4 regions of the Staphylococcus casei genome follow, and region 3 is predicted to be linked to each of the others. Evidence: riboswitches for the same ligand, from Rfam matches in the RefSeq annotation. Region 3 holds a riboswitch; each other region holds the start of a gene.

Region 1 (5,042 bases), 980 kb from region 3:
TTCATAATTCCTTTCAAAGAAGCCAAAATCTATACCAGTAATTCTAAAACCTGATTTTTGATAAAATAAAAGTGGTTGCACACTTGAATTTCCCGTTCCTACACAGATGTCTATATAACCTTGTTCTTTCGCATAATCAAAAGCATTGGCTAATAGTTTCTTACCAATGCCTAAGTTTTGCTTACTTTCAGCAACTGCGATATTAACGATTTCCACAGATTCCGTGCTCACTTCTCTTAATATGTAGCATCCTATCACTTCCATATTTTCCTTAAATACAAAACATTCTCCGTTTCTAAGATGCTCTAAAATGAATTCTTTTGAAGGATCTGCTAATAATAAAAGACTGAACGGCGCTTCTTTGATGCTGGCAATTTTTTCTATCATAAAAATCCACCTCTTTTTAAGTTAAATTTATAGCTATAATTAAAGTCATGTACTTTCAAGCTTTGTAAGTGTAACGCTGTATTTATCATATACAACACATCACAAGTGATTATTGAGTTATCTATTATTATGCCGTTTTCAATATACATTTTAAACATTTTTACAATAAAACACCTCTCAACCGATATGGTTAAGAGGTGTGTGTTATTCATTCGCTATTATTTTGCTGGTACAACGGCACCATCATATTTATCATTAATGTAGTCTTTAATCTCTTTAGATTGTAGAACATCCATTAATGCTTTAATTTTTTTGTCATCTTTTTGTCCATCTTTTACTGCAATTAAGTTTGCATAAGGATTATCTTTCGCTTTCTCCACTACAATTGAATCTTTCTTAGGACTTAATTTTTGGTCGATAGCAAAGTTAGAGTTAATAATTACGGCATCTGCTTTTTCATTTTGATAAATCTTAGGTAAGTATTCTGCAGATTGCTTATTATTAAATTTAATATCTTTTTTGTTTTCAGCAATATCTTTAAATGTTGCATTTTCAGGTTTTACACCTTTTTTAAGTTTAATTAATCCTGCATCTTCAAAGAATTTTAAGAAACGGCCTTCTTCAGCTGGATTGTTTGAAACATAAACTGTCGCACCTTTTGGTAAATCTTTTAGATTTTTATATTTTTTTGAATAAACAGCCATTGGTTCTAAATGAACATTACCTGCAGATTCAATTTTATAGCCTTTATCTTTTTTATCTGTTTTCAAATAAGGTGTGTGTTGGAAGAAGTTTGCGTCAAGTTCACCTTTATTTAATAACTTATTAGGCGTTGTATAATCGTTAATGGTTTTTATTTTCAAATCATAACCTTTATCTTTCAATAATGGTTTAGCCTTTTCTAATATTTCAGCATGTGGTGCAGGAGAAGCTCCAACTGTAATGGTCTTATCTTTTCCACCACCGCCATTACCACAGGCTGCTAAAACTAATGCTAAAACTAATACTGAAGCTAAACTAAATAATTTTTTCATTATATTAAAGTCCTCCTTTAAAGTTTATCGTTTATCAACTTTATTTGTAGCCCAGTCACCAATAAATTGAATGATGAACACAATGATTAATATTAAAATTGTAGATACTAAAATAACGTCATTTTGATTTCGTGTAAATCCAGTTAAGTAAGCCAGGTTACCTAAGCCCCCTGCACCAATTACACCTGCAATTGCTGTAGAACCAACTAAAGCAATTGCTGTAACAGTGATTCCAGAGATTAATGCTGGCATAGCTTCTGGTAAAAGTACTTTCTTCACAATCGTCCAGGTATTCGCCCCCATTGACCAAGCTGCCTCAATTACACCTTTATCAATTTCTTTAAATGCAATTTCTACAAGTCTCGCATAGAATGGTGCTGCACCAATAATTAATGCTGGTAGTGCACCAGTCGGACCGCTTATTGTGCCTAATATTAAACTTGTAAATGGTATTAATAAAAGGATTAAAATAATAAATGGAATAGCTCTAAATAAATTGACTACAAATGAAATGATACTATAAAATACTCTTGCTACCGATGATTTACTTTTCGCTGATAAGAAAAGTAGCACACCAAGTATAAGACCAAATATACATGAAAATATAGTCGCAATCACAGTCATATATAATGTTTCATAAGTGGCTAACCAAACTTCACTCCAACTCACATTTGGCATTGTAATCATCTCTTGGAGAATGTCACTAAATGAATTACCCATGCTTTAACACCTCCACTGAAACATGTTGCGCTTCTAAATCATTTATGAATTTTTCGAACTTTTCTGAATTTACATTCGGAATATGTACTGCCAAGAACCCAATTGATCCATCTTTGGTGTGCTTGATATTCGCTTCCAAAATGTTAACGTCAATGTTATGTGTCTTTGTGATGTAGGATACTAGTGGCTCCGTAGTATTTTTACCTGTAAAATTCAAACGCACGATATAATCATTTGCATTTAATGGTACAAGATCTGTAATAGATTCATCATACTCATCATCCAAATCATCTTTAACAAAACGTTTTGTAACAGCATGTTGCGGATTCTCAAATACGCTTGAAACTTGACCTTGCTCTATAACACGACCATTTTCCATTACTGCGACCTCATCACATATACGTCTGATGACATGCATTTCATGTGTAATAATCACAATTGTTAAATTTCTTTCTTCTTTAATCTTCAATAACAGTTCTAATATTTCATCTGTTGTCTGAGGATCTAGTGCACTCGTTGCTTCATCGCAAAGTAACACAGTTGGTTCATTTGCTAATGCGCGTGCAATACCTACACGTTGTTTCTGACCACCTGATAGTTCTGATGGATACGCATGTTCTCTACCTTTTAATCCTACGAGTTCCACTAAGTCTAACGCTCTTTGTTTCGCTTCACGACGCGATACACCAGCTATCTCTAAAGGAAAAGTAATATTATTTAATACAGTTCGTGACCATAGTAAATTAAAATGTTGAAAAATCATACTCACTTTTTGACGTTTTTGTCTTAACTCTGATTTAGATAACTTACCAATTGTATCTCCATCAATGATAACGTCACCTGAAGTCGGTTGTTCTAGGTTATTTAAAAGTCTAATTAACGTACTTTTTCCTGCTCCAGAAAATCCAACTACACCAAAAATTGAGCCTGATTGAATACTTAAATCAACATGATCTACTGCTAGTACGTCCTGTTTTTTCGTCTTGTACCTTTTGACTATTTGATTTAACTCAATCATCACAGTTGCCTCCTAAATTATTGCTCTATCAATTAAAAAATGCTTTCCCTTTGTTCACTTAAGAATAGAGAAAGCATTAATCGCTTCTCTCATCTCTAAAGTTAAAGTAACTTTATGTGACTTGGCACCATTTCTGTTACAGACGGTTGCCGGGCTTCAAAGGGCACATCCCTCCACCTCTCGTGATAAGAGTTTCATTATTTAATTATTTTTAATCCTACCATCGCACTAATGTTTCGTCAATAACTATTTCAAATTTTCTAACAAATATGGTACTGATTGAAAGGCATAGATTCTTTTTTGTTCTTTCCCTTTCGACATGACCATAAGTACTGGCACAGATTGTATTTCATTTATTTGGCTAAAATTTGGATGAAAATTCAAATCTATTTTTGTTACTGGTAATTTCAAAATTTCATTGGCGATACCTAACATACGTTCGGATATCTTACATGTCCCACACGTCGGTGTGTAACCAAATATAAGATGTTTTTCTTTTTCATCGTGTTCATGTATATCTACATGTTCTTCCCTTGTTACATTCATGTCAATAAACTTACCCTTTCAGCTATATAATCCAATTTTGCTTTTGCTACTTTTTCTTCATCTTTTACAGCAAAACCATGTTTACTTAACACTCTAGATAAATATGGTTTTGGACATCGTGCAACTTCGCAATATTGTTTATCTATTCTTATATGTCTACTTTCACTTAAATATCGTTTGAACCATTTACGTATTTTCTCGCCTTCGCGATCTGAATCAACGAGAATAAATACTTGTTTATCATACAAAGATTCTATCATTTCGTCTAGTTTTCCGACGCCCATAGTACCGTTTGTACATATGATATCTATTGGCTGATCAATCACTTGCTTTACCCGCTTTTTGTCTGATTTTCCTTCGACAACAATCACTTGGTTTAGTAACGTCATGACATCCACCCTCTAAAAGTTGATAGTTAATGCTTTCTATTTAGTTTTTCACGATCGTTTAAGGTTATAAACATAATTTACATATTCCTAATTTCATCTTATTATCGATACAACGTTTTGTCATCTAAAGGCTTTCAAAGCACCTTGAATTCGTATATTAACAAGTCTACTTTACAAACTATTTATATTAGACATGCGTATCTTAACATCATTTACTTATATAAAAGAAAAACTCCAAGATATGTTATATCGTGGAGTTTAAATATTTTATTCGCCAATCATTTCAGAGTATTGCTCAGCTGATAATAATTCATCTAATTGGCTTTGGTCACTTAATTCAACTTTAACCATCCAAGCTTTATCAAATGGTGATTCATTTACGAATTCTGGGCTATCTTCTAATCCTTCATTAGCTTCGATAACTTTGCCAGATACTGGTGCATATAATTCTGAAACTGTTTTTACGGATTCAACACTACCAAAAGTGTCTCCTTCATTAATTTCATCGTCAACTTCTGGTAACTCAACGAATACGATATCGCCTAATTCACCTTGCGCATATTCAGTTATTCCAATTGTTACTGTGTTACCTTCAATTTTAACCCATTCATGCTCTTTAGAATATTTTAATTCACTCGGTACTGCCACGAGAATCCCCTCCTAAATGATTTTACATGTTTAATGATGCCACATGAATAGCCTTCAAGCAACTATTTCCTTGAATATAATGATAATTTCAAAGGATTTAATACCAAAGGATAAAGCGTTTTCTTAAGTTGGTTAAATACTCAGTTACTTCGACAAGTTTTTACCATCTTTAGCGTGACTTTTACAACCAAGTTTCTTTGTATTCATCTTCTTTAAAACCAACAGTCACTTTTTCTCCAGAAACTGCTAATGGTCGTTTAATCAACATACCATTTTGCGACAATAAATCTAATTTTTCAT
Region 2 (5,042 bases), 700 kb from region 3:
AGATCAGGTGTGCCAATAACAATTTTCTTAGGTGGCGTTAAGATGATGATTCCCAATATGGTGAGGCATCCTATTATCTTATTACCGATATTTACTACTGCGCTAATTACGGGCTTTGTAGGTGCATTGATAGGCATAGGAGGAACAAAAGAATCAGCAGGCTTTGGAATTATAGGACTGGTTGGTCCGATAAGTGGATTTAGATTTATGGATCATCCACCATTATTAAGTTTACTACTCGTATTTATCGCATTCTTTGTAGTTCCATTTGTTAGTGGTTATTTAGTGAACGCATTCTATATGAAAGTATTAAAATTATATGATAGAGAAATATTCAAATTCTTAGTTTAAAATGTAAAGTTTGTTAAGAGAAGAAATTTTTATACTTCAATACAAAAGGGTAAAATTACTCAAAAAGGCTACGTGACAGTAGCCTTTTTATATTTTCTTAATAAATTAATTACAAGCATTGCACTAAAATATAATTTTTCTGTCGAATTTTTATTTTACAATTATGTAACAAAAACGTTTTCTGTAATAATTCAGAAAATAATTTATTATTTTTAAAAATGTAATTAAACACTTACGCGAAAGGGTTTATACACAAAATCAGAGTGGAAGAAAATAATTTAGGCGTTATAAAACAAAACGAAAAGGTTTCCAATATTACAAGAGGACATTACTTTTGTAAAGTTTTGTTATACAAGTGTAATATAAATCAACGAAATTTATGGTATATTATTTGTGGCGAAAAAATAGCGCATAAAAAAATTAAACAATTTTGGTAGATATGTTAACTAGCAGATACGATAAATAATTTAACGAAAATATAATTTTACTTACAAAAGATTTAAATGGAGGATTTTTTTATTATGAAGAAGACAATTTTAGCATCATCATTAGCAGTAGCATTAGGCGTAACAGGTTATGCGTCAACAGATCACAATGAAGCACACGCTTCAGAGTCAAATATTGACCAAGGTCATTTAGCTGAATTAGCTCAAAGTGGAGCTGCTCAATTAAACGAAAAACCATTACACGCTGGTGCGTACAACTATGACTTCGTATTAAATGGTTACGAATATACTTTCACTTCAGATGGTAGTTCATGGTCATGGAAATACGATGTAGCAGGTGCTCAAAGTACAACTTCTCAAAGCACAGCTTCACAAGATGTAAGTTCACAAGCTTCATCAAACACTAATGAAACAGCAGCTAGTGAAGTTCGTTCACAAGCAACTACAAAAACAACAAACGTAGAAGCAGTTGAAGCGCCTAAAGCTTCATCAAACTCTAACGTTCAAACAGCTCAAACAAGTACTGCAACTAAAACTTATGAAGCTGCAAAAACTACAGCTGCTTCAACTGGTGGATCAGTTAAATCTCAATTCTTAGCTGCTGGTGGTACAGAAGCTATGTGGAATACAATTGTAATGCCTGAATCAAGCGGTAATCCAAATGCTGTTAACGAATTAGGTTACCAAGGTTTAGGTCAAACTAAAGAATCATGGGGAACTGGTTCAGTAGCTACTCAAACTAAAGGTATGCTTAACTATGCTAAAGAGCGTTACGGTTCAGTTGACGCAGCACTTGCTTTCCGTTCTCAAAATAACTGGTGGTAAGATTTAAGTAACTAAATGTTCAACATTTAGTCCTATATATCAGAGAGTGTCTCTTAGGAGGCACTCTCTTTTTTATCTATAGATGATTGACAAGTATGAATATTCTGATAAAATTATAGTTAATTTAATAATGACAAACTTATCCAGAGAAGTTGAGGGATTTGGCCCATTGATACTTCAGCAACAGACTTGCATGTCGAGTACTGTGCTTCGTCCAACAAGTAATATGACTTGAAAGATAGGTGACATGTGAAAGCTATATGCCACTTTAAAAGGTATATAGCTTTTTTATTTTTATAGGAGGGCATAAACATGGTAATTTCTGATAAATTAGCTCAAATTCCTGATAGTTATTTTGGGAAAACAATGGGACGTAAAGTAGAACATGGTAGTAAAACATTAATTAATATGGCAGTGGGCATCCCAGACGGTGAGACACCCCAAGGTATTATCGACTGTTTGAGTGAATCAATACGGATTCCAGAGAATCAAAAGTATGGCGCGTTTCATGGTAAAGATAGCTTTAAACAAGCCATTGTCGACTTTTATAAACGGCAATATCAAGTTGATTTAGATAAGGAAGATGAAGTTTGTATATTGTATGGCACAAAAAATGGCTTAGTAAATTTACCGCAATGTATTGTTAACCCTGGGGAGTATGTTTTGCTACCTGATCCAGGTTATACAGATTATTTAGCTGGTGTATTATTGGCTGATGCTAAGCCACACGCTCTGGTACTTAAAGCACCGTATTACTTACCAGAATGGAATAAAGTAGATAAAGAAGTTTTATCAAAGACGCGTCTAGTTTATTTGACTTATCCTAATAACCCAACTGGTTCAGTTGCTACACAATCGATATTTGATGAAGCTGTAGCTCAATTTAAAAATACAAAAACTAAAATTGTGCATGACTTTGCGTATAGTGCTTTTGGTTTTGATAATAAAAATCCAAGTATACTTCAATCTGAAGGTGCCAAAGATTTAGCTATTGAAGTATTTTCTTTATCTAAGGGATATAACATGTCTGGTTTTAGAGTAGGGTTTGCGGTTGGGAATAAAGAAATGATACAAGCCTTGAAGAAATTTCAAACACACACACATGCTGGGATGTTTGGTGCACTTCAAGATGCCGCTACATATGCATTAAATCATTATGATTCATTTTTAGAAACTCAAAATGAAACTTTTAAACGAAGAAGAGATGAATTTGAAAAGAAATTAAAAGAAGCTCATATTCCTTTTGAACCAATGAGGGGTGGCATTTTCTTATGGTTACAAACACCTAAAGGATACGATGGAGAAGCGTTTGTAACGTATTTATTACAAGAACAGTCTATTCTAGTGGCCCCAGGTATACCATTTGGTGAACAAGGGAGGAATTATGTAAGAATTTCATTAGCCCTTAACGATGTAGAGTTAGTGGAAGCAGCGAAACGAATCCAGTCATTAAAACATTTATATCAATAAAACATTAGGAGTGAAATGATTATGACAACGATTAAATTATTTGGAGTGAGACCAGAGGATATACCCTATATTGAAGCATGGTCTACACAGCGGGCGGTAGAAGTTGATTTAGACAAAGATTTGCTTACTATAGATACAGTTGATCGCGTTAAAGGCTTTGATGGTGTATCTTTGTCTCAACAATTGCCATTAGATGAGGAAGTGTATAAAAAATTGCATGAATTTGGTATTAAGCAGATTGCCCAACGAAGTGCAGGGTTTGATTGCTATGATTTTGAGTTAGCTAAGAAATATGATTTAATCATCTCTAATGTACCATCCTATTCACCACATTCTATAGCTGAATACACGGTATCTCAAGCGTTGAATTTAATTCGTAATTATAATGATATTCAACAGAAAACAGCAGAGTTTGATTTTAGATGGCAACCTGAAATATTATCGCGTTCTATGAAAGATTTAAAAGTAGCGGTGATTGGTACAGGACGAATTGGGAGCATTGTTGCGAAAATTTTTGCTAAAGGCTTCGAAACGCAAGTCGTTGCTTATGATATTTTCCCCAATGAAGCGTTAAAGTCATTTTTAACATATGAAACAAGTATTAGTGAAGCTATTAAAGATGCTGATATTGTGACAGTACATATCCCAGCGAGTAAAGAAAATAACTATTTATTCAATGATGCGTTATTTAATCAATTTAAAGAAGGTGCAGTATTTATTAACTGTGCCCGAGGTACGATTGTTGATACGAAAGCATTAGTAAATGCACTTGATAACGGAAAAATTAAAGGCGCTGCACTTGATACCTATGAAGGTGAAAAAGGTTTGTTTCCAAGTGATCAACGCGAGGGTACATTTGAAGATGAGTTGTTAAAACATTTAATAACGCGTCAAGATGTTATTGTATCACCACATATCGCATTTTATACAGATGCGGCTGTGGAAAATTTAATCGTTGATGCATTGGATGCAACGATAGAAGTATTGCAAACAGGGGATACGCAACTACGTGTGAATTAAAATAGCTAAAGCATCAACGTGCAGTGTATGAATGATTAACTTATGAAAAGCAATTATAAATAAAAAATGGTGATTACATCTTCAATATGTAATCACCATTTTACTTTATATTGAGTAAGGTTATTTTACGTCGTAACCTTGATCCTCGATTGCATCTTTCATATGAGCGAATGCTACTTTATCATCATCGTAATTGACATCGACATTTCCTTCTGAAAGATTGACCGTAGCAGTTGATACACCGTCTAAATTTGTTAGGGCAGATTCCACAGCCTGTTTACAGTGGTCACAACTCATACCTTCAACAGTAATTGTTTCTGTTTTCATATTAATCACCTCCTTAAATTCAATTGACGCATGGCTAATATTATTTTAACTATAACTTCATGCGTTTTAAGCGTAATGCGTTAGTGACAACACTCACTGAACTTAAAGCCATTGCAGCGCCGGCAACCCATGGTGCTAGTAATCCAATTGCAGCGATAGGAATACCAGCTATATTATAAGCGAGTGCCCAAAATAAATTTTGGCGAATATTACGTATTGTAGATTTACTAGCAAGAATTGCTTTGGGTAATAATAATAAATCGCCACCTAGAATAGTTACATCAGCTGCTTCAATTGCTACTTCAGCACCTGTGCCTATTGCAATACCAATATCAGCTTGGACGAGTGCAGGTGCATCATTTACACCATCACCAACCATAGCTACAGTTTTACCGGTATGCTGTAATTCATTAATCTTTGAAGCTTTTTCTTCTGGTAATACTTGTGCAATAACAGTATCGATATTTACTTGTTTTGCGATGGCTTGTGCAGTACGTTCGTTATCTCCAGTTAGCATGGCGACGTTTATACCTAAGTTATGAAGTTGTTGAATTGCTTTATTGGCTGAATCTTTAACGGTGTCAGCAACGGCGATGACTCCTC
Region 3 (5,042 bases):
GGCAACAATGGCAGTGAAGGTAAAGATGAATTTTATGGGAAAGATTTAAACGATGTCACTGCAGCAATTCGTATCTTAAATCATAAATATCCGAATGTATATATACATATGATTGGTTTCTCTAGAGGTGGATTACAAGGTTTATTAACTTTCCAAGATCTACCGGTTTCAAGTTATATTATTTGGGGAGGCGTACCTGATATCTATTTAATGTATGAAGAACGTGTAGATTTGAGAGGTATGCTCAAACGTATGGTGGGCCATCCAAAGAAACAAAGCGAGGCTTACCAACAACGAGATGCTATATCTAAAATTACAAAATCTAGTCCGCCTATACTTATTGTTCATGGTGGAGAAGATCATCAAGTGGGTATCCATCAAGCATATTATTTAGCAGAGCAATTAGATAAAATTGGCGCGACCTATCGCACATTCTATCAAATGAAGGAAGGTCATGTACCTAAGCCATTTGCGTTAGATGAGGCACTTAATACTGTTAAACAATGGATGACAGATGTTGAACAACACAGTATTAAAGATGATTATCATTTGAATAATAAAATATAAAAAAACATGTACTACCCAAAGCGAGTAGTACATGTTTTTTATGATTAGACTTACTTGAAGCCGCCTTTGATAGCCAAGTCTTCAACGTCTTCTCCAAATTTTTCGAAATTATAATTGAAACGGTCAATTAAGTCTTGCGCCTGTGCTCTATATGCTTCTGGTTTATTCCAAGCATTAATTGGATTAAGTAATGTCTGCGGTACATCTTCTACAGATACTGGAATATTTAGCCCGAACATATCATCTTTAATATATTCTGCATCTTTTAATTCACCTGTAATTGCTTGATTTACCATTTGTCTTGTGTAATTTAAGCTAATACGACGGCCCACACCATATTTACCACCAGTCCAACCAGTGTTAACTAAGTATACGTCTACGTCATGTTTATCTATAAGATCACCTAACAAATCTGCATAAACCTTAGCATTAAGCGGTAGGAAAGGTGAACCGAAACAAGTTGAAAATGAAGGTTCAGGTTCAGTGACACCACGTTCTGTACCTGCTAGTTTGGCAGTGAAACCACTTAAGAAATGATACATTGCTTGATCTTTAGTTAACTTAGAAATCGGAGGTAATACACCAAAAGCATCGGCAGTTAGGAAAATAATTGTGTTAGGATGTGCCGCTTTAGAGGGTGTAACAATATTATCAATATGGTTAATAGGGTAAGCAGCTCTTGTGTTTTCAGTATAATAGTTATCGTCGAAATCAACATCGCCTTCTTCGTCGACCACTACGTTTTCTAAAATTGTCCCGTACTTAATTGCATCATAAATTTGTGGTTCTTTTTTATATGAAAGATTAATGGCTTTAGCATAGCAACCACCTTCAATATTAAAGATACCGTTATCATTCCATCCATGTTCATCATCGCCAATAAGCTTACGATTAGCATCAGCAGAAAGTGTTGTCTTGCCAGTTCCAGATAAACCAAAGAATAATGCGACATCACCTTTGTCGCCAACGTTAGCTGAACAATGCATGCTCATGATGTTGTCTTTAGGAAGTAAATAGTTCATTACTGAGAAGATGCCTTTTTTCATTTCGCCAGCATATTCCGTGCCGCCGATTAAAATAACTTTATGTTTAAATGAAGTTATAATAAACGTTTCTGAATGTGTGCCATCAATGGTTGGATCAGCTTTAAAGTGCGGTGCTGAAACAATTGTGAAATTTGCTTTAATATCTAATGCTTCTTCGTATGAATTAGGACGAATAAACATATTTTGTGCGAATAGGTTATGCCAAGCTAACTCATTAATGACAGTGAGTTTTAATTGCGAATCGACATCACTACCTGCGTAACCATTGAATACGTATAATTCATCTTTTTTATCAAGATAAGCTAAAACTTTATCATATAGTTTTAAAAATGTTTCTTCTTCAATTGGTTGATTGATATCTCCCCAATCAATTGCATCTCTATAAGACGGTTCAGTAACGATGAATTTATCTTTAGGGGAACGTCCTGTATATTTCCCAGTTTTGGCATTTATGGCACCTAACTCAGTGAGTTCGCCTTCATTATTATTCAAAATTTTGTTATATAACTGAGTCGTCGACAATTGAAATAATGATGAACTTTTTCCCAAAATGCTGTCAATTTTATTTGTATAAGTGTATGTATCTACCGCCATACTGAATCCCTCCATAGTTAATTTTAGATGTAAGCCTTTACAATTAAAAAGTATAACACATATGCACTATTAGTCCACATCATTTTAGAAGGAATTTTAATAAATGTTAAATTGACAATATATCAGAGATTCTGTACTATAGTGATTAACGGATTCTCTTATCCTGAGTGGCGGAGGGACATGGACCCAATGAAGCCCAGCAACCTCTTCTTAATACGAAGAAAGGTGCCAAACCGTTTGCAGACAAATAGCGTCTGAACGATAAGAGCGAATGGACGTATAAGGGCCTTCTCTCTATTTAATATAGTGATGAAGGCCTTTTTTATTTAGCTCAACAGAGAGAGAATTTTCGTAATTTAAAACTAAAGGAGCAAATTATGACTTACAATAAAAGATTATTCACTTCAGAATCTGTAACAGAGGGGCATCCAGATAAAATTGCTGACCAAGTATCAGATGCAATATTAGATGAAATACTTAAGGATGACCCTAATGCGCGCGTAGCTTGTGAAACAACAGTAACTACAGGTATGGCATTAATTTCAGGAGAGATATCAACGTCAACTTATGTAGATATTCCTAAAGTCGTGAGAGAAACGATTAAAGAAATTGGTTATACACGTGCAAAATATGGCTATGATAGTCAAACAATGGCAGTATTAACAGCAATTGATGAACAATCTGCAGATATTGCACAAGGTGTTGATACAGCTTTAGAATATCGCAATGATGTTTCAGAAGAAGAAATTGAAGCAACAGGTGCCGGAGATCAAGGCTTGATGTTTGGTTACGCTACAAATGAAACGGATACTTATATGCCGTTACCAATCTTCTTATCACATCAGTTAGCTAAACGATTATCAGATGTTCGTAAAGATGAAACATTAAACTATTTACGCCCAGATGGTAAAGTACAAGTAACTGTAGAATATGATGAGCATGATGAACCACGTCGTATTGATACTATAGTGGTGTCTACACAACACGCTGAAGATATTGAATTAGAACAAATTCAAGCTGATATTAAAGCGCATGTGATTTATCCAACTGTATCAAAAGATTTATTAGATGAAGCAACGAAATTCTATATAAACCCTACTGGTAGATTTGTGATTGGCGGGCCTCAAGGTGACGCAGGACTTACTGGTCGTAAAATTATTGTGGATACGTATGGTGGTTATGCACGTCATGGCGGTGGTTGTTTCAGTGGTAAGGATCCAACAAAAGTAGACCGTTCTGCTGCGTATGCTGCACGCTATGTAGCTAAGAATATTGTTGCTGCTGACTTGGCTAAAAAATGTGAAGTTCAACTTGCTTATGCGATTGGAGTTGCTGAGCCTGTATCGATTTCTATTGATACGTTTGGTACTGGGAAAGTGAGCGAAGATAGTTTAGTAGAGGCTGTCAGAACTCATTTTGATCTTAGACCAGCGGGTATTATAAAAATGTTAGACTTGAAACATCCAATCTATAAACAAACGGCTGCTTACGGTCATTTTGGTCGTACAGATGTATTATTACCATGGGAAAAATTAGATAAAGTAAATTTATTAAAAGATTCTGTTAATGCATAATAAAAGTAAAGTAATAGCATACTTTTCTATCGTATGAAGAGCGATTATCGATTATAATAAAGTTACTGAACATATAAAGGAGCGCTATTGTTATGAATTCATTTGGCCCGTTAGAAATTGGTTTGATCGTGGCAATCATCGTGGCAATTATTTGTTTAATATTATTTTTTGTTGCTTTAAAAAGTAAAAAGAAAGCGCAGAAAAAAGTAGAAGAGCAATATAAAGCAAGAGAGAAAAAATTAAGCGATGAACATGAAGAAGAATTAGAAAAAGAAAGAATTGAAAATAAAAAAACGGTAACTAAACAAAAAGAAGAATATACCGCAACTGTAAGCTCTAAAAATAGAGAAATTGATGCGTTAAAATTATTTTCTAAAAACCATAGTGAATATGTAACGGATATGAGATTGATTGGCATTCGTGAACGTCTTGTAAATGAAAAGAGAATTCGTCCTGAAGATATGCATATCATGGCAAATATTTTCTTACCTAAAAATGAGTTTAGTGATGTACAACGAATCAGTCATTTAGTACTTACGCGTACAGGACTATATATAATCGATTCTCAATTACTGAAAGGGCATGTTTACAATGGCATTAGTGCTGGTCAATTTAAAGAACAGCCTATGATGGAACAAGTATTTGATACACTCGACCTTGATAAACAATCACCACAAACGCTTGTATTAGATCAAAATGAAGATAAAAATTCATTATCATTTGTTAATTATTCTAATCACTTAAATGAAATAGAAAAACTTGCGGGTGATATTCAAACAGAATTGAATTTAAAATTTGCACCTACGACTATTTTATACTTTAATCCGAAGAATGAAGGTGCAGTCACAATTTCTAATTATGCGCAAAGCTCAAGCTCAAAAGTATTAGTTGGGCCTGAACAGCTTGACGAATTCTTTAATAAGTTTGTATTCCACGGTCGCATACAATATACAGTGGAAGATTTACAACGTATTATGGATGAAATCGAATCATTTAATTAGAATAGATAAACACCCTTATGACAAAAGTTATAAGGGTGTTTTTTAGAAAGCGAATTATTTTTTTGACTATTATTCATAGTAAAAAGCGTGAATTTTAAATAAATAAGCATTTTAATTTATCTGATAGGGTATTTTAATTAATATAGTATGTAATTGATGAAGAAGGGGATTTTGTAAATGGAAAATATAACGTTTTATAATGGCAATGAAATGCCGATTGTAGGGTTAGGGACATTTCGTGTAGAAAATAGTGATCAATG
Region 4 (5,042 bases), 750 kb from region 3:
CACAATCATTAGAGCCATTTGGAAAAATATTCCAACATGCCTTTGGTGTACAAGGTGTTGTTCCTAATAATGAAGCGATTATATCTATCGCTTTAGAACAGTATGGCACAACAGCGGCTTTAATTATGGTGTTTGGAATGATAGTAAATATAATTATTGCGCGTATCACAAATTTAAAGTATATATTTTTAACGGGTCATCATACTTTTTATATGGCTGCTTTCTTAGCCATACTATTGTCAGTAGGACATATCACTGGTACGCTGACAGTGATTATTGGATCTGTTATTTTAGGTTTGATTATGGCAATATTGCCAGCCTTAGCGCAGCCAACAATGCATAAGATAACTGGAAATAACCAAGTAGCTTTAGGGCATTTTGGTACAGTGAGTTATTGGGCTGCTGGTCAAGTTGGAAAATTATTCAAAGGGAAGTCTAAATCTACTGAAGAAATTAACTTTCCTAAAGGGTTAAGTTTTCTTAGAGAAAGTACAATTAGTATATCATTGACAATGATTTTATTATATTTCGTTGCATCGTTATGTGCTGGTCCTCATTATGTACATACAGCAATTAGTGATGGTCAAAACTTTATAGTCTTTTCATTAATTCAAGGTGTTACTTTTGCAGCAGGCGTATTTATTATTTTAACTGGTGTTCGTCTGATATTAGCAGAAATTGTACCTGCATTTAAAGGGATTTCTGAAAAACTTGTACCTAATACAAAGCCAGCTTTAGATTGTCCAATTGTTTTTCCCTATGCACAAAATGCAGTGTTAATAGGTTTCTTTGTCAGCTTTATCGTTGGTGTATTGGGAATGTTTTTACTCTTCTTATTTGGCGGAGTAGTTATCTTACCTGGTGTGGTAGCGCACTTCTTCTTAGGTGCAACTTCCGGTGTGTTTGGAAATGCGCGTGGTGGTATTAAAGGTGCTATTGCAGGATCAGCGTTAAATGGTTTACTTATTACATTTTTACCTCTAGTATTTTTACCATTCTTAGGAGATCTTGGTGGTGCGGCAACGACTTTCTCTGATACTGATTTCTTAGTAGTAGGTGTTGTAGTAGGCAATGTTGCTAAATACCTTGGACTCATTGGTATTATTGTGTTAATTGTTATTATTGCGGCATTAGCAATGTGGTTACAAAAACGTACAAACCAAAAAGGGATAAAAGAGCAATAGGTTAAAGCAATATGAATTGTAATCTATTGGATTTAAAAAGAGGCATAGCAAGCATATTATATATATGCTTGCTATGCCTCTTTTTCGCTACTATAAGTTGTTGTACTTTGAATTATAAACATATCGCTGATAACAAGATTTAGAATTTATTGTCAGCTGCCATGATAGGAGTAATCCAACTATATAGATATTTAATAGCATTGCTTATCATTTAATGTAGCATTTCTTTGTAAACTTTGTGACTTTGATAGACACAAGTTAATAAAGGTGCATTAATTTTATAATATTTAGCTAACTGAAGTAAGTATCCTTGTAAATGATCTGCTTCAATGTTAAATCCTTTTTCCATATCTCGTTGCATAGATGTTTTAAAATGATAAGACAATTGTTGAAGTGATTTCATATATTGATCTACGATATTATGTGAAAGTGGAGCACCATGCGCACGCATGATCGATGCTGCCTCATTATATAAGGATTCAATAAAATCACCGCCACCTTCACTATCACGGATTGGACCGATTGGTGCATGCATCAATGTGGTTACACTTGAGAGTACAGTGATCATTAAATATTTATGCCACATACCTTGTTTGATATTAGGATTTAAGACGAATTCTGCTTTAGTATTAGAGAAAGCATGTGCAATATGTTTTGAACGCTTACTATCATTACCATCAATTTCACCAAAATATAATTTGTCAAAAGGGCTTGTATGAATGATTTCACCTGCTGTGTCTAAAGTGGTTTCAATGACACAGTAACCCCCTAAAATTTTATCTTTACCAAAAGCTGATTGAAGTTTTGGTATATGCGCAACACCGTTGAGTACTGGAATGATAGATGTCGTACTATTTACGAAGGGCTTTAAATCTTCAATTGCATGATCTAAATGATAAGATTTGGATGATAAAATGACTACATCGAAAGGTTCAACGCGATCCTCTTTAGTGATTAATTGTGGTTTAAAACTATAATCCCCTTTTTCACTGTGTATGGTTAAGCCGTATTTATCTAAAAATGATTTACGCTTTGGACGTACAAGAAATGTAACGTTTTGTCCACTCTCAGCCAAACGTCCACCATAATAGCCACCAATACCGCCGGCTCCCAAGACTAGTATACGCATATAAACAACTCCTTATTTATGTATTAAATATTTAATAATATACATATACCACTTATTCAACTTAGATACGCATTTTATATAAAACGTATCTGCTAGTATTTTAATTTGTGAAGCTAGTGTTTCACATGGAACAATATTTAATAGGATTCATAAATAATAGCGTTTAAATTATTTGGAATATTCTCAAAACTTATTGACTAATTATGAGTACAATGCTAGGATTAAAACAATTCAATTACATAGGATTTACTCTTATCAAGAGTGGTGGAGGGATTGTGCCCGATGAAACCCAGCAACCGTCGTTCAACGAAATGGTGCTAATTCACAGAAAGTCGTGTTACTTTCGGAGATGAGAGAAGGTGTAAGCTTTCTCTAAACATTATGAGAAAGCTTATTTTTTTAGACTATTAAAAATAAAGGAGTACTAAAATATGAAAAAAATAATCAGTTCAGTTGCATTATTAATTTTTGTATTATTGCTTACAGCATGCGGTAATACAAGTGGTAAAACTAATGACAAAAAAATTACAATAGCAGCATCACCAGCGCCACATGGTGAGGTGCTTGAACATGCTAAAGAAGAAATGAAGAAAAAAGGTTATGATTTGAAAATAAAAACAGTTAATGACTATAAAGTACCGAATAAATTATTAGATAAAGGGGACGTTGATGCAAACTTTTTCCAGCATGTACCATATTTAAAAGCTGAAAAAGCAGATCATAATTATAATATTGAAGAAGTAGGAAAAGTGTTTACAACGCCCATGGGTGTGTATAGTAAGAAATATAAAGATATTAAAGATATACCAAATGGATCAAAAATTTATGTATCCAATAATCCAGCAGAAGAAGGACGTTTCTTATCATTCTTTGTAAATAAAGGATTAATCAAAATTAAAAAAGGTGTAAATATTGAAGATGCTAAATTTGAAGATATTGTAGAAAACAAGAAAAACTTAAAATTTAATAATCAACAGGGTGCTGAATTTTTACCTAAAACATATAATAGTAAAGAAGGCGCGGCAGTCATAATGAACTCTAACTATGCTATTGATAATGGATTAACGCCACATAAAGATGCGATAGCAGTGGAAGGAAAATCATCCCCATTTGCTAATATCGTAGCTGTACAAAAAGGACATAAAGATGACAAGAAATATCAAACGTTAATAAAAGTACTCCAATCTAAAGATATGAAGTCATTTATTGAGCGAAAATATGGACAAGATGTCATTCCTTATCAAAAATAATATGTATAATCCAAATTGCTATCTTGATATGGTTAAGTTCAATAAATGTATATAACTTAAAATGGATGAAGTAGGGAAGGGATAAAATGTCTAAATTAGGTATTGTAGGTCTTGGAAGAGTCGGAAGTCAGATATTAACTGATATTCAAAATTTGAATTTATTTGCCGAAATCATATTGATAGATACAAATAAAGAAGTAGCGAGTGGTGAAGCTTTAGATCATTCTCATATACAAGGTTTGTCAAATTCTACAAATATAGATATTCGTGTAGGGGATTATCAAGAATTGGCAGATGCCTCTTTTATTATTATAGCGTCAAGTGCACCGACAGACCCGAACGAGGGGGATCGTGTGTTACTGGCACAAGATAATCGTCAAATGATTGAAGGGGTTATGGCACAAATCCAACAAGTTACACAGGAAGCGATTGTAATCTTAATATCTAACCCAGTAGATACGATTACTTACATAGCAAATCGATTTGACTATCCGGCACATAAATTAATAGGAACGGGCACTTCTCTAGAAACATCAAGATTTAAAACATTAATCGCAAAGCACTATAAAATAGATCCTAAAAATGTTGAAGCCTTTGTCATAGGAGAGCATGGACAACATGCTGTGCCGGTGTGGAGTAAGGTACGTATTCATGGAATGGCCCTAGATGAATTTGAAGCATTAACTGATGTTCCAGAGATTGATAAAGCAAATATTACTGCGAAAATAGATCAAGTTTCCATGGATGTTTTTTATCAAAAGGGTTGGACGAATGCTGCAATTTCTAAAGTGACAGTAAATATTATACAGGCCATTGCACTTAATCAACGATCAATTATCCCGTTAACAACTATTAATTATGAATTTGGTTTAACAGATAGTGCATTTAGCTTACCTACGCTAATTGATAAAGAAGGTGTCATTCAACGATTTGAAATAAAATTAAATCAAAGTGAATGGATTCAACTCAAAGCAGCACATCAATACATTAAGCAAACAATTAAGCAAGTATCAAAAACAGATAAGTGATCATACTATTTATATAATCACATTGTTGTTTGAACAATATAAGCTATAGCTGGTTTCATAATTAATATATGGAATCAGCTTTTTACGTTAAAAATGGAAACGCTTTAATAAAATGTTATAATATATTACGGAGACGATAGAAATTCATATGCGATATATTAAATAAAATAAAGAACGGAGGTACAAAACGATGCCATTATTTTTAAAACCTGTGTTTCAAGAACGTATCTGGGGCGGCACAGCGCTCAAATCATTTAATTACGATCTACCAAATAATCATATAGGAGAGTGTTGGGCGATATCGGCACACCCCAACGGTCCAAATAAGATTGAAAATGGCAAACATAAGGATAAAACATTAGAAGAAGTTTGGAATGAAGATAAAAGTTTATTTGGTGAAACCAGTGAAGCAAAATTCCCATTGCTTACTAAAATCTTAGATGCCAATGAT

The links. Region 3 has a riboswitch for S-adenosylmethionine ahead of metK (methionine adenosyltransferase). Riboswitches for the same ligand answer to the same signal wherever they lie in the genome.
Region 1: it holds a riboswitch for S-adenosylmethionine, as region 3 does, so the genes downstream of both, QMO72_RS10070 (methionine ABC transporter ATP-binding protein) here and metK (methionine adenosyltransferase) in region 3, are expected to answer to the same signal.
Region 2: it holds a riboswitch for S-adenosylmethionine, as region 3 does, so the genes downstream of both, QMO72_RS01770 (aminotransferase class I/II-fold pyridoxal phosphate-dependent enzyme) here and metK (methionine adenosyltransferase) in region 3, are expected to answer to the same signal.
Region 4: it holds a riboswitch for S-adenosylmethionine, as region 3 does, so the genes downstream of both, QMO72_RS01515 (MetQ/NlpA family ABC transporter substrate-binding protein) here and metK (methionine adenosyltransferase) in region 3, are expected to answer to the same signal.

Annotation. Positions count from the first base shown of each region.
Region 1 is NZ_CP125718.1:2,084,084-2,089,125, forward strand. Features, by position in the region: gene QMO72_RS10055 (GNAT family N-acetyltransferase) at 1-387, opposite strand, end outside; gene QMO72_RS10060 (MetQ/NlpA family ABC transporter substrate-binding protein) at 606-1,421, opposite strand; gene QMO72_RS10065 (methionine ABC transporter permease) at 1,446-2,141, opposite strand; gene QMO72_RS10070 (methionine ABC transporter ATP-binding protein) at 2,134-3,159, opposite strand; SAM riboswitch class I at 3,246-3,351, opposite strand; gene QMO72_RS10075 (thioredoxin family protein) at 3,406-3,705, opposite strand; gene QMO72_RS10080 (toprim domain-containing protein) at 3,702-4,094, opposite strand; gene gcvH (glycine cleavage system protein GcvH) at 4,362-4,742, opposite strand; gene QMO72_RS10090 (arsenate reductase family protein) at 4,924-5,042, opposite strand, start outside.
Region 2 is NZ_CP125718.1:402,747-407,788, forward strand. Features, by position in the region: gene QMO72_RS01760 (PTS sugar transporter subunit IIC) at 1-351, shown strand, start outside; gene QMO72_RS01765 (aggregation-promoting factor C-terminal-like domain-containing protein) at 873-1,622, shown strand; SAM riboswitch class I at 1,759-1,867, shown strand; gene QMO72_RS01770 (aminotransferase class I/II-fold pyridoxal phosphate-dependent enzyme) at 1,935-3,092, shown strand; gene QMO72_RS01775 (D-lactate dehydrogenase) at 3,114-4,112, shown strand; gene copZ (copper chaperone CopZ) at 4,233-4,439, opposite strand; gene QMO72_RS01785 (heavy metal translocating P-type ATPase) at 4,489-5,042, opposite strand, start outside.
Region 3 is NZ_CP125718.1:1,104,476-1,109,517, forward strand. Features, by position in the region: gene QMO72_RS05325 (alpha/beta hydrolase family protein) at 1-567, shown strand, start outside; gene pckA (phosphoenolpyruvate carboxykinase (ATP)) at 618-2,207, opposite strand; SAM riboswitch class I at 2,363-2,475, shown strand; gene metK (methionine adenosyltransferase) at 2,585-3,781, shown strand; gene QMO72_RS05340 (nuclease-related domain-containing protein) at 3,874-4,782, shown strand; gene QMO72_RS05345 (aldo/keto reductase) at 4,960-5,042, shown strand, end outside.
Region 4 is NZ_CP125718.1:353,498-358,539, forward strand. Features, by position in the region: gene ulaA (PTS ascorbate transporter subunit IIC) at 1-1,184, shown strand, start outside; gene panE (2-dehydropantoate 2-reductase) at 1,396-2,313, opposite strand; SAM riboswitch class I at 2,563-2,669, shown strand; gene QMO72_RS01515 (MetQ/NlpA family ABC transporter substrate-binding protein) at 2,745-3,563, shown strand; gene QMO72_RS01520 (lactate/malate family dehydrogenase) at 3,650-4,591, shown strand; gene manA (mannose-6-phosphate isomerase, class I) at 4,782-5,042, shown strand, end outside.